Regions from separate parts of the Rhizobium sp. NLR22b genome, predicted to be linked through region 1. Evidence: riboswitches for the same ligand, from Rfam matches in the RefSeq annotation. Region 1 holds a riboswitch; the other holds the start of a gene.
What was found. Region 1 has a riboswitch for cobalamin ahead of HJC00_RS07850 (CbtB domain-containing protein). Riboswitches for the same ligand answer to the same signal wherever they lie in the genome.
Positions count from the first base shown of each region.

Region 1 (4,106 bases):
ATCCGAGGGCAAGTTCCTGACCGGCCGCATCAGCCGTCCCGAGGCCGAGCGCCTGCCGCCCGGCCAGCACCTCGTCAAGAACTGGCCGGTGCTCGATCTCGGCCAGCAACCGGTCATTTCAACCGGGAGCTGGCGGCTTGAAGTACGCGGCCTGGTCGAAACGACACTCACCCTCACCTGGACGGAATTCCAGGCGATCGAGCAGAGCACCAGGATCAGCGACATCCACTGCGTCACCACCTGGTCGCGCTACGATAACAAATGGAACGGCGTTTCGACGCGGGATCTGCTCGATCGCGCCATGCCGAGGCCGGAAGCAGCCTACGTGATGCTGACGAGCTACGACGGCTACACCACCAATCTGCCGCTCGCCGATTTCGCCGCCGAGGGTGCGATCCTGGCGACCTCCTGGGAAGGCCTGCCGCTGACACCGGAGCACGGAGGCCCGTTGCGGCTCGTCGTGCCGCATCTCTATTTCTGGAAGAGCGCCAAATGGCTGCGCCGCATCGAGTTAATCGCCGCCGACGAGGCCGGCTTCTGGGAAAAGAACGGCTACCATATGTATGGCGATCCGTGGCGCGAGCAGCGCTATTCCGACGACTGAGCCTTCGGCCGCGAGACGCGACGAAGCGCGAGAACGGCCAGACCGAACAGAGCGGCCAACCCCGTCAGTGACGCCATGCTGGCAGGATGAAGCGGCACCTTGCTCCAGCTCGGCTTGATAATATCGGCGGTGTTGAAAGCCTCACCGCTGAACTGGCAGGTGATGAAGGCAAGTCCGCGGCCCGCCATGTCGGCGTCGATGGCCGAGATGATTTCGCCCGCCGCGGTTGCCTCTCGCGGCATCTCACGCATCGCCATCAGCACGGCTTTCGTCGCCGCGAGATAGGCATGGGCGCATTCGTTGAAAGGGCTTTCCTCGTCCGTCACGCTGCCCGGCATCCGGCCCCAGAAGCAATAGGAATACTGGATTTCCGAGTAGTTCAGGACACGCCGGAACGATTCGTTTGTATCGGCCGCCCGCGACGCCAGCATGCTGATGCTGCTGCGATACTCCGAAATGACCGCCATCTCGCCGTGAGAAATTGCCGGAATATCGAGCCCGGGATGAGAGCCGCCAGAGCTGCTCCCATGGGCGAGGGCATTTCCGATAAACATTGGCAACAGGCTCGCGATCAGACCGAGAAAAGCAAACCTGCCGATATGCCGCATCACCGGAACGCCGGCCGCAGACCGCTCTTGGCGGCAAGACGTCTTTCGGCCAGCGCTCCGAAAACTAGACCGAGCGCTGCCCAAAGGATCGCGTGCATTCCGAGCGTGGTCGTGCGGAACCGCCAGAGCACGATCGCCGAGAAATTCTCGGGCACCTCATTGATCGGCGGCAACAGATAAAGCACGAAGCCGATGAAGACGAGATAGGCGACGCCGGCGATAATCGCGCCGTTCCAGAGACCGAAGCGCTCGCCAAGGCGGCGCGACAGCGCGATCGCGGCAATCAGCGAGGCGAGCGAAACGACGATCATCAGGAAGAACAGTTCGGTCCTGGCGCCGATCGTATCGGGATTGCCGACAGCCGGCGGGTTGGCCGGATATTTGATGGCGGGAACAAGCACGACCGCCACGAAGGCGGCAATGGCGATGACGGCCGAAGTGCCGCGCGCCGATAGGCTGCTGAAGCGGCCGTGCACGAAGGCGAAGGCGAGCGAAAAAAGCCCGCCGACGGCGATGCTGTAGGCCATGACGCCTGTGAAAAGGCCGAGGCCGGCCTGCGTGGCCCGGCTGACGATTTCAGGTTCGGCAGCTTCGCCCGCCGCCTGGGCGCTCGCTTCCTCGAAGGCGATTGCCGCATCGACCAGCGGCTCGCCGAAGGTATGGGCGAAGGCGAAAACGAGGATGCCAGCAATCAGGCCCGCGAGCATGCCGCGAAGCAGAAGCTTTCCAACCATGTCAGTATTCCCCCTTGTCGCGCAAAACTGTGCAGCGGTTTTGCGATAACGACATGCGTAAACAAAGACCTAAAGCGCGAGAAGCGAATCCGAAAGATCGCGATGCGCTTTAGTGACAGGGAAATCCGAGGAGATGGCGGCCGTCATGCACGAATTCGTGCACATACATGCCGTTGAACAGCGCCATCGCGCCCTCCTCGGTGCCGACGAAATAAAGAACGATGAGCATCAGCAGACCGCCGAAGATCGCCCAGGGAAGGATTTCCCCTACAGGGATCGGCGCCGGCGCCGCGACAGGCGCGAAAGTGGTGTCAGACATGTATTCCTCCGGAATGACGCGTTCAGTCGAAAGAGTGTTGTGCGGCAGGGTCTGACTTCCAGCGTGAAGAAGTTTCGACACGCTGGTCACAGTGGCGCGACCGCGCCGGATTTCCACCGGCTTCCAAACCCGCAACAGCACGGTTATATCTGCACGCCGAAGAGACTGTCAACGAAACTTCACGAAGCCGGCAAAGGCCGTCCCCATCCCGTCATCGGAGATCAGAACAATCGTGAATATGCGCCTCACCTGGATCTGCCACGGCGCGACGTCGGCGAACCGCAAGGCCCAGTTTCCGCTCGACGAACCGCTGGAAGAAAAGGCCGTGGAAGAAGCAGCCAGGATGGCCGCCCTCCCCCACGCCGATCGTATTGTCACAAGCCCCGCCATGCGCGCCCTCCAGACGGCTGAGGCGCTCCGTCTCGAAGCGCAGATTGATCCGTCGCTTCGAGATTGCGACCATGGCCGCTGGGCTGGCAGGCCGATCGAGGCGATCGAGGCGGAAGAGCCGGAAAACCTCACGGCCTGGATGACCGAGCCGGGGGTGGCCCCTCACGGCGGCGAGAGTGTTTTCGACCTGCGAAAGCGCGTCGCTGGCTGGATGGATGCCCAGTCCGCCCGAAGCGGTCACGTGATCGCCATCAGCCACGCGGCCGTCATCCGGGCTGCAGTCGCCCACGTGCTTCAGGCGCCACCCTCCTCCTTCTGGCTGAGCGACGTCGAGCCACTCGCCATCCTTCGGATGACCAGCAACGGAAGCCGCTGGTCGCTACGCTTCCAGCATTAGAGATTCCTTATTTTATCCAGCCTTGCACAAGCAAATCGCGTCATTGCTGTTGAACCCGGTTTTGCGGGGACTACTTCCTTGTCCCAAGGAGATGGAAGAATGACATATGATTGGAGTGGAGAGCGTACACGGCGCCTGCGGTTGATGCGCGTCGCCACGTTCACGGTTTTGGCCGGTCTCATCCTCAGCGTTCCGCTGCTGATCGTCACCGCCTGAAGCACTGGAAAAGGCGAGCGATGCGTCAGCACGCTCGCCTTCGTTCTTCTGGGCATCTTTTCGGCCCAATCACCTGTAGCAACATTCTTCCTGAACGGGACCGGCGAAACAGCCGCAGTGCCGGTCCTGGCCGCATCGCAACGCTATCCGTCTGCCGGCGGCTCACCGCAAACCGCCCCCTCCGATAATTCGCCTTCTGGTTTCAACGAACATTTCAGACTTTCGTGATATCTCGGCGCGGGTGGAGTTGGAGAAGGCATAATGCCGGTGTTTTTCCAGAGCAGAGCCGGAAGGCAATGCATGTCGATCGTCGGTTTGGGGATTACCCTCTGGCTCCTAGCTACATTGCTGCGGTTCGACGACAGCCTGGTTTCCTTCATGACCGCTTTCCGTGAATACGGCGCCGACAAGCTCGTTCTGGGACTCGGCATCGCCGGCACCATGAGCTTCATCTACTCGGTGCTGCGTATTGCCGATCTGCGCAAGGAAATGGAACTGCGCGCCGCCGCCCAGGCAAAGGCCGACTGGACGGCAACGCACGACCATCTGACCAAGCTGCCGAACCGCTATGCCTTCGAGCGCAAAATCCTCTCACGGCCGGTCAGAAGCGACGAGGCCGAAATCGAGGAATGGAACCAAAACGTCACCATCTTCTCCGTCGACCTCGACGGCTTCAAAAAGGTCAACGATCTCGTCGGCCACAAGGGCGGCGACGTCTTGTTGGTCGAAGTTGCCAAACGCATCTGCGCGCTCGGCAATGCCGATTGCGTCTACCGCTTCGGCGGTGACGAATTCATCGTCGTCGCCTTTGCCCTGACGACACAACGCGAGGAGCGCT
Region 1 covers NZ_JABDWM010000003.1:357,258-361,363, reverse strand. Annotated here, with positions in the region: gene HJC00_RS07865 (sulfite oxidase-like oxidoreductase) at 1-604, shown strand, start outside; gene HJC00_RS07860 (hypothetical protein) at 589-1,158, opposite strand; gene HJC00_RS07855 (CbtA family protein) at 1,212-1,946, opposite strand; gene HJC00_RS07850 (CbtB domain-containing protein) at 2,056-2,265, opposite strand; cobalamin riboswitch at 2,291-2,441, opposite strand; gene HJC00_RS07845 (histidine phosphatase family protein) at 2,498-3,052, shown strand; gene HJC00_RS07840 (bifunctional diguanylate cyclase/phosphodiesterase) at 3,530-4,106, shown strand, end outside.

Region 2 (4,106 bases), on a different contig from region 1:
GATCTGCTTGATCGGCGCGCCGGCCTCGCGGATATTCGTCAGCGACAGCGCCACGCCGCCGCCGCGCTTCGATAGCTGCAGTGCCGAATTGATCGACCGGCCGATCGATTCCATATTGTCCTCGACCCGCAGCAGGAAGCAGGAAACGAGTTCGCCGCGCTGCTTCTTGCCGGCATTCAAGAAAGTCGGCGTCGCCGGCTGGAAACGCCCGGAAATGATCTCGTCGACCATGTCACGGGCAAGCGCCTCATCGCCCCGCGCCAAGGTCAGCGCCACCATGCAGATGCGGTCCTCATAGCGCTCGAGATAGCGCTTTCCGTCGAAGGTCTTCAGCGTATAGCTGGTGTAATATTTGAAAGCGCCGAGGAAGGTCGGGAAGCGGAATTTCCGCGCATAGGCCTGATCGAACAGGCCGCGGACGAAATTGAAGGAATACTGGTCGAGAACCTCCCGCTCGTAATAGCCCTCGGTCACGAGGTAATCGAGCTTTTCCCGGAGATTGTGAAAGAACACGGTGTTCTGGTTCACATGCTGCAGGAAATACTGCTTGGCCGCCATGCGGTCCTTGTCGAGCTGGATCCTGCCCTCATCGTCATAGAGGTTCAGCATCGCGTTCAGTGCGTGATAGTCGAGTGTTTCGGCCGCTTTAAGTGGTTTTGCGCCTGTATCCCGCGTCAGATTTGTTCCCGTGTCCAAAATCGTCCCATCCCGTCTTTGACATTGGCGACATCCTCGGCTGTTCCCAGGAGCTCGAACCGGTAGAGGTACGGCACCTGGCACTTCTTCGAGATGACGTCGCCGGCAAGCCCGTAGGTCTCGCCAAAATTGCTGTTGCCCGCGGCAATCACGCCGCGGATGTTGGAGCGGTTTTCCGCCTCGTTGAGGAAACGGATCACCTGCTTGGGCACGGCGCCCTTGACGATCCCTGGGCCGCCGTCCCCACAATAGGTGGGCGAGATCAGCACATAGGGTTCGCGAATGTGGATGTCTTCAGCGCCGACGGGAATGCGCGTCGCGCGCAATCCCAACTTCTCGACGAAACGATGGGTGTTCCCGGATCGGCTGGAATAATAGACGATCAGCCCCACCGCTTTTCTCCGGTCAGGAGAGCGCGCTGATCATGTCGGGGCGGAAGCCCGCCCAATGCTGCTCGCCGGCAACGACGACCGGAACCTGCATGTAGCCCATGCCAAGCACGCGATCGAGCGCTTCGGCATCCTCGGAAATATCGACGATCTCATAATCGACGCCCAGGCGATCGAGGGCGCGGTAAGTGGCCGTGCATTGGACACAGGCCGGCTTGCTGTAAACGGTAACGCTCATCATCTTCCTCGTGATGTCAGTGAATGCAGGACACAGGACTGGGATCGGGCGCCGTGCGACGTCCGGGGCAATGCTTGATAATGATCTGGCAAAGTTGGCGCTTTAAACGCCCGACATCATCCCTCGCAGGATGTGCACGGGCGGCGGCTTTGATGTTCTCGACATGACTTCAAACCCCCGAAATGCTCATGCGGACGTTCGGGGCAGCGCAACAGACACGGATCATTCCGCTTCATGCACGCGACCTTCCGGACACCCCGCCCGTGGACGTTGCGTTCGAGGCAGGTCTCCTGGCTCACGGGTCGAAGCACCCTGCCCCAGCCTTCCCGGAGCATCATGCTCCAGTGACCTGAAATCGGACAGTTGCTCGCCGCTTACAGTTGCGGGGGCAGCTCCGGCATTGTCGCACCATGATGGCGCAGCGCACCGTATTCCCGTCTTAGCCCCCGATCCTCACGAATCGAAGGAACCTTGAACACTAGATATAGTACGCGAATCGTAATTCACGTCAACGGATGGTTTGTGCATTGCGTTACGGCAGGTTTGAAATCGCTGCATTCCTGTGAAAAACATGGACAACGAAAGCTTAACGAAAACAGGCTTGGAGATGACCGTAGTGGGGCTGGCCTATAGCCAGCTGCCAGGCTGCGGATAGACGACGCAAAACCCGCGACGTCATCCTCGGCCTTGTGCTGCCTTGTGCCGACGATCCACCCAGGTCCATTCTGAAAATAAGAGCTTTCCTGCCAGATAATTGCAGTGGTGAGATGCCCGGCACAAGGCCGAGCATGAGACCTTGTCAGCAAACCGAGCGCCGACCTAACGGATGACCGGCCCCGAATCGCTGGTCTTCAAACCGCCACCGGCAAAACATTCATCCCCGTACACGAAGCAGCCTGAGCGCGTTGATCGTCACCAGCACCGTGGCACCGGTATCGGCGAGGATCGCCGGCCAGAGCCCGGTCATGCCGGCGATCGTCGTCACCAGGAAGACAGCCTTCAGCCCGATCGCAATGGTGATATTCTCAAGGATATTGCGCATGGTCCGCTTGGAAAGCGCGATCATCCGCGCCACGTCGCCGACGCGTCCATGCAGCACGGCGGCATCCGCGGTCTCCAGCGCCACATCGGTGCCGCCGCCCATGGCGATACCGATGTCGGCGGCGGCGAGCGCCGGCGCGTCGTTGATGCCGTCGCCGACCTTGGCGACGACGAAGCCCTGACGCTTCAATTCGCCGACGACCCGCTGCTTGTCTTCGGGCATCATCTCGCCGCGCCAGTCGATATCGAGCATGCCGGCGACGGCTGCCGCCGTCCGCTTGTTGTCGCCGGTCAGCATCATCGCCTTGACACCGGCCAATTTGAGCGCGGAGAGCCCCGCCCCGGCATCCTCGCGCGGCTCGTCGCGCATGGCGATCAGGCCGGCCGCAGTGCCATTGACGAGCAGCACCGATACGCTCTTGCCCTCATCATTGAGCCCTGCAATACGCGCTTCCTGCTCCCCGTTCAGCGCCCCGCACTCGCGGGCGGCGGGCGGCGACAAGAGATCCAATGTCTCGCCGCCGACCTTGCCGGTGACACCCTTGCCCGGCAGCGCTTCCAGTTCGAAGGCCGGCGGCACGGGCACGCCGTCCGCCTTGGCGCGGTGGAGAATCGCCAGTGCCAGCGGATGGCTGGAGCCCTGCTCGAGCACAGCCGCGCGCGACAGGAGCTGCGCCTCGCCCAATCCGAAGGAAACAATGTCCGTCACCCGAGGCTTGCCTTCCGTCAACGTGCCTGTCTTGTCGAAGGCGACCATCGTCACCGTGCCGAGCGTCTCCAGCACCGCGCCGCCCTTCATTAAGAGCCCGCGCCGCGCGCCCGCCGACAGCGAAGCGGCGATCGCCGCCGGCGTCGAAATGACGAGCGCGCAGGGGCAGCCGATCAGCAGGATGGCAAGGCCTTTGTAGATCCATTCACCCCACGCGCCGCCGAGAAACAACGGCGGAACGACCGCGACAAGTGCGGCGACGACGACCACGCCCGGCGTGTAATAGCGAGAGAACCGATCGATGAAGCGCTCCGTCGGCGCCTTCGATTCCTGCGCTTCTTCCACCAGCTTGACGACGCGGGCGATGGTATTGTCGGCAGCGGCCGCCGTGACGCGAACCCTGAGCACCGCATCACCGTTGACCGTACCGGCATAGACGCCGGCATCGACGCCCTTGCGCACCGGCGTGCTCTCGCCCGTCACCGGGGCCTCGTCGATCGCACTCTCGCCTGAGACGATGACGCCGTCCGCCGAAATGCGGTCGCCGGGGCGAACCATGATGACCGCGCCGACGGCAAGGCTTTCCGCCGGCACCTCCCGCATCTGGCCATTGTCTTCGAGCAGCGCGGTTTTCGGCACCAGGGCCGTCAGCGACTGGATGCTTTCGCGCGCCTTGCCCGCCGCCACGCCTTCGAGCAACTCGCCGACGAGGAACAGGAAGACGACGGTCGCCGCTTCCTCGCCCGCATTGATGATGACGGCGCCGACGGCGGCGATCGTCATCAGCATCTCGATCGAAAACGGCGTGCCGGACAAAGCCGCCATGACGGCTCGCCGCGCAATCGGCAGCAGACCGACCAGTATCGCGACGAAGAAGGCGTAGGACGCACTCGCCGGCACCACATGGCCGACGGCATAGGCGGCAACGAGCGCTCCACCCGAAAAAATGGTCAGCCGGCCCTTCCTGCTCCGCCACCAGCGACCGGCCATCGGCGCATGGTCGTCCCCATGCCGGCCGTCAATTTCCTTCTCG
Region 2 covers NZ_JABDWM010000035.1:7,497-11,602, forward strand. Annotated here, with positions in the region: gene nrdE (class 1b ribonucleoside-diphosphate reductase subunit alpha) at 1-696, opposite strand, end outside; gene nrdI (class Ib ribonucleoside-diphosphate reductase assembly flavoprotein NrdI) at 675-1,088, opposite strand; gene nrdH (glutaredoxin-like protein NrdH) at 1,102-1,323, opposite strand; cobalamin riboswitch at 1,586-1,812, opposite strand; gene HJC00_RS30935 (heavy metal translocating P-type ATPase) at 2,198-4,106, opposite strand, start outside.
Region 2: it holds a riboswitch for cobalamin, as region 1 does, so the genes downstream of both, nrdH (glutaredoxin-like protein NrdH) here and HJC00_RS07850 (CbtB domain-containing protein) in region 1, are expected to answer to the same signal.